One region of the Clostridium omnivorum genome, then DNA from elsewhere that is predicted to be linked to it. Evidence: a T-box and tRNA genes for the amino acid it is inferred to sense, from the RefSeq annotation. Region 1 holds a T-box; the other holds one or more tRNA genes.
The links. A T-box is a leader RNA that pairs with one kind of tRNA and senses whether it is charged. The one in region 1 lies ahead of argS (arginine--tRNA ligase), so its partner is inferred to be a tRNA-Arg.
Positions count from the first base shown of each region.

Region 1 (2,414 bases):
ATTTTCTTTGCAGTTTCTTCTTTGTTTTCTAGACTAGGATTCTTCTCATTTATTATTTCTAATGTTTTAGATATAGCTTCTTTTAATAAGTCCTCAAGGAATATTACATCTCCCTTTCTTGTAGAAAGCTTTTTATCAGCAAATCTTACAAGCCCAAAAGGTACATGTACACAATCTTTAGACCATTCATGTCCCATTAATCCTATAGTAGTAAATACTTGCTTAAAGTGTAATGATTGATCTATTCCTACTACATATATATTTTTATAAAAATCATAAGTTTTCTTTCTATAAAACGCTGCAGCAAGATCCCTGGTAGCGTAAATACTTGCTCCATCCGCCTTTTTTATAATAGTTGGAGGCATATTATATTCATCAAGCATTACCACCTTTGCTCCTTGGCTCTCTACAAGAAGCCCTTTTTCATCTATTTCTTCAATAACAGATTCCATTTTATCACTGTAGAAACTTTCTCCAGCGTAGGAATCAAACTTAACTCCAAGCATTTCATATACTTTATTAAATTCTTTTAAACTCATGTCCTTGAACTTATTCCAAAGGGCAGTTTCTTCCTCTTTTCCTTCTTCTAAGTTTTTAAAATGATGTCTAGCTTCATCATCTAAAGCAGGATTTTTCTCAGCTTCTTCGTGAAACTTAACATAAATTCTTAGTAGTTCATTAATTGGATCTTTAGCTAATTTTTCTTCATCAGCCCAGCCTTGCTTATATGCATATATAAGCTTTCCAAACTGAGTTCCCCAATCACCAAGATGATTTATCCCTATACAGTTATAACCTTCGAATTTCATTATTTTATATAAAGCATTTCCTATTACAGTGGTAAATAGGTGTCCAACGTGGAAAGGCTTAGCGATATTAGGTGATGAATATTCAACTACTACATTTTTACCAACTCCAACATTAGAAGAACCATAAGAATCTTTTTCAGCTAATACTTTTTCCAGTACGCTTTTAACAAAAACTCCCTTATCCAAGAAAAAGTTCAAATACGGTCCTGCATTTTCAACCTTTTCAAATCCTTCTCTATCAATTTCATTTTTTATCTGTTCAGCAATCATTTGCGGCGCTTTTCTCATAGTTTTTGAAAGCTGAAAACACGGAAAGGCAAAATCACCCATTTCAGCTCTTGGTGGTATTTCAATTAATCTTTCTATTGTTTCCAAGTCCAAATCAACGCATTTTTTTATTCTTTCTGCAACTACTTTTTTGTATTCCATAACCTTACTCCCTCCGATATAAATAATAAAACCCGTCTCTTATTAAAAGAGACGGGTATAATTCCGCGGTACCACTCTAGTTGACCAATAAGGTCCACTCAATGCTTTAACGTAGCAACCGGCTTGCTCTACTTATTTTCAAGCAGCTTCTCCGAGGCTCTCTTCCCTTTTTTAATCTTACAGGCTCACACCAAACCCTGCTCGCTGAAAGAAACCTAAAAAGGTACTCTTCTCTTCAATGAATTTTTATATTAAAATTACAATGTATTATACAACTATTAGTATTATTTGTCAATACATTTATTATTTTTTATGATTTTCTCTCTAAAAGCACTCTAAGAGCAGACTTTTCTTGTTCAATTTCTGATAATGTTCTAACTCCAAACCTCCTTAAAATCGATACAGGTGGACACCATCCTTGTAAGGCATGTTGAAGCAAAAATCCACCTATAACTCCAGTAACTGCATACCACTTCCTTTCCTTAGTAAAAAAACCTATAACACTAGATGCAAGCGCTGCAGTAGCGGCATGGGTTTCTAGAGTTCTTTCTATATCCCATTCAGCATCAAGCTCTTGCAGTCTTTTAAGCACATCTTCTCTGCTGCCTTTATAATATTTAGTTATACTTTCAACCATCTTTTCATCAATCTTTTGATTTACCTTTTCCTTTGTATGAATCCTTACCCTTTCAATGGTATTAGGAAGTGAAATATTCACGTTTCATTCCTCCTTTTAGTCGGAAGACGGAGCAATTAAACCTTACTCGCTTCCGCTTGCTAATTACTTGCTAAAGTCCATTTAGGGCTTTAACCTCCTTTATCATTCTACATGTACAATTTTAGTATGCGCAAAAATGAGTATTCCATTTACTGAAATACTCATTTATAAAATATATATACTTCCCTAGCTTACCTCTTCATTTTCCACAGCATTTTCATACTTTTCTATAGTACTATGCTTTATTCCATATATAAAATACACAACCAAGCCTATAGCAAGCCAAGCTATGAATCTATATTGAGTTATACGCGGAAGTGAATATATAAGATATCCACAGAATAGTATAGCCATAATTGGCACCGCTGGCACCATAGGGCATTTGAAGCTTCTTTTTAAATCAGGTCTTTTCTTTCTTAAAACAATTACAGCCGCTGAAACAATCATAAATGCAGCTA
Region 1 is NZ_BRXR01000001.1:233,018-235,431, forward strand. It holds gene argS (arginine--tRNA ligase) at 1-1,238, opposite strand, end outside; T-box leader at 1,283-1,486, opposite strand; gene bsdE14_RS01095 (YgaP family membrane protein) at 1,549-1,956, opposite strand; gene bcaP (branched-chain amino acid transporter BcaP) at 2,143-2,414, opposite strand, start outside.

Region 2 (2,414 bases), 1.9 Mb from region 1:
AACCATATCATCTACTATTTGAGTAGCTTTTTCATAGGTATATGCCATAGAACCAATACCTGCAAGCATTATATTTTTTAAGTCTTCAGTTACTGCCATAATTTACTCCTCCTCACATAATATTTATTAGTTTTCTCTATTAATTCAATTCTATTCCAAATTGTTAAAAAATACAAACATAAATAAAAAATTTTGCTTTCCAATATGCAATAGTATATACAGTTGGTATAATTAATAATAGAAAGAAAGAGAAAGAGAGATTGTGATATGTCAGGTAATATAATTAAGATAAGAGAAATCATAAATAACTTAAGTCCATCGGAGAAAAAAGTAGCCCAGTTTATCTTAGAAAAACCAGAACAGATATCGAATCTATCAATTGGTGAATTAGCTGAAAAAAGTGGCTCAAGTGAGGCTACTGTAGTGAGAATGTGTAAAATATTAGGCTTTAATGGCTATAAGGATTTTAAAATTAGTATTACTAAGGATATTGCATACATGTCTAAGGATGAAGAAGGTGAACAATACACTGATGTTGAGCCTGGAGATACCTTGGAGTCCATTGTACAAAATATAAGCTATAATAATAAAAAATCTATAGATAATACTTTAGACATTATTTCATTTGATGCTATTAAAGCTGCAGTAAGTGCAATAATATCTGCAGATAAGATAGATTTTTACGGGGTTGGTGCATCAAATATTATTGCAACAGATGCTATGCAGAAGTTTACAAGGATTAACAAGATAGTAACCAGCTATTCTGATCCGCACCTTCAAATAGCTTCAGCAGCAAATTTAAATAAAGGGGATGTAGCTGTAGCAATATCTTACTCAGGAGATACAAAAGATACTTTTGAATCCATTAAGGTTGCTAAGGAATCAAGGGCTACAACTATAAGTATTACAAAGTTTGGCCAGAGTCCAATAAGTGAAATTTGTGATATAAATCTTTTTGTATCAGCTCCAGAAATAAGCATAAGAAGTGGAGCAATGTCCTCAAGAATAGCTCAGTTAAATGTAATAGATATTCTATTTGCAGCTGTAGCAAGTAAACAATTTGACATAGCCAAAAGATATCTTGAGAATACTAGAAAAGCAATCATAAAAAAGAAAATAAAGTAGCTATATATAAGAGCTGCATACAGTTATTAGCTAATGAAATTAAGACTTTTATTTTCCAATTAAATATCCCTGTTGACAGTATATTTAAAGTGAAGTAAAATATACTATGATAATCATATGCGCTCGTAGCTCAGTAGGATAGAGCGACGGTTTCCTAAACCGCAGGCCGGGGGTTCGACTCCCTTCGGGCGCACCAAAACTTGTAATTTATAAAATTACAAGTTTTTTATTTTTTTGACTTATTAGTGTGTTTTTTGCTATTCTAAAGTATAATTATACTGATAATATTAGTTTATGGGGGATTTTCAGTGAAAAATAGAAAGGCTACTTCAATTGCAGGTTTATATAAAAGTCAAATCAAGATGATTTTCATATTAATTATTAGTGTAATTATTTCTATATTTCTTTTGCTATTTATAAATCAAAGCAAATTTTATAATGACAGTGCTCTTATTAATGTCTTAGGAAAGCAAAGAATGCTCACTCAAATGATGGCAAAGGATACTGGCAGAATATACGAGCTAAGCTCACTTGCAAGTAAGGATCAGGATATGGAAACTCAAAACAGAATAAGTGGTGAGTTAAAGAACACAATGAAAGAGTTAGAGCAAGCAAAAGAGGAATATGACAGGCAATTTAGTAACATTAAAAATGGATTTGTAATTGCTGATAATAAAAAGATTAGTTTTGGTAAGGTACTAAATGAACTTAACCCTATACTAAAAGAGCAGGATGATATTTGGATTAATTTTAAGAAAGATATTGATATAATAAAAAGTTATAAATATGATTCTGAAGAATTTATCGATGCATCTAGATATATAAATGAAAATAATAACAAGCTGCTTTCAAATAGCGATGAAATAACACAGATTATTTTAAAACGTAATATTAAAACAAGTGAAAACTTAAGTTACATAGTAATGATGCTGGCAGTTGCACTTCTGGGATTTTTAATATTTTTTATAAGAAATGCTTACAAATCCTTATTTTTGCCTATAAGCCAGATAAATGGAATAATATCAAATATGGCTATAAGTTCAAATGGGGAATTAAAGGAAAGTTTGAGCGAAAGTGGACAAGACTTTATATTCACTGAAGTTAAAAATATATTTAATGAGTTTAATTATATAATCAAGATTATAGAAAACTTAAATAAGAATGTACCCTTTAAAGATAATTTGAATTATATATTTGATGCATTTTCAGGATATATTCCATATTCATATATAGGGGTTGCACTGCTTGATGATAGCGGTAAAACAATCAAAGCTTCTTATGGTGTTTCA
Region 2 is NZ_BRXR01000001.1:2,083,233-2,085,646, forward strand. It holds gene bsdE14_RS09905 (phasin family protein) at 1-99, opposite strand, end outside; gene bsdE14_RS09910 (MurR/RpiR family transcriptional regulator) at 268-1,125, shown strand; tRNA gene bsdE14_RS09915 (tRNA-Arg) at 1,245-1,321, shown strand; gene bsdE14_RS09920 (HD domain-containing phosphohydrolase) at 1,434-2,414, shown strand, end outside.
Region 2: it encodes a tRNA-Arg, which carries the amino acid that the T-box ahead of argS (arginine--tRNA ligase) is inferred to sense. The anticodon was not compared.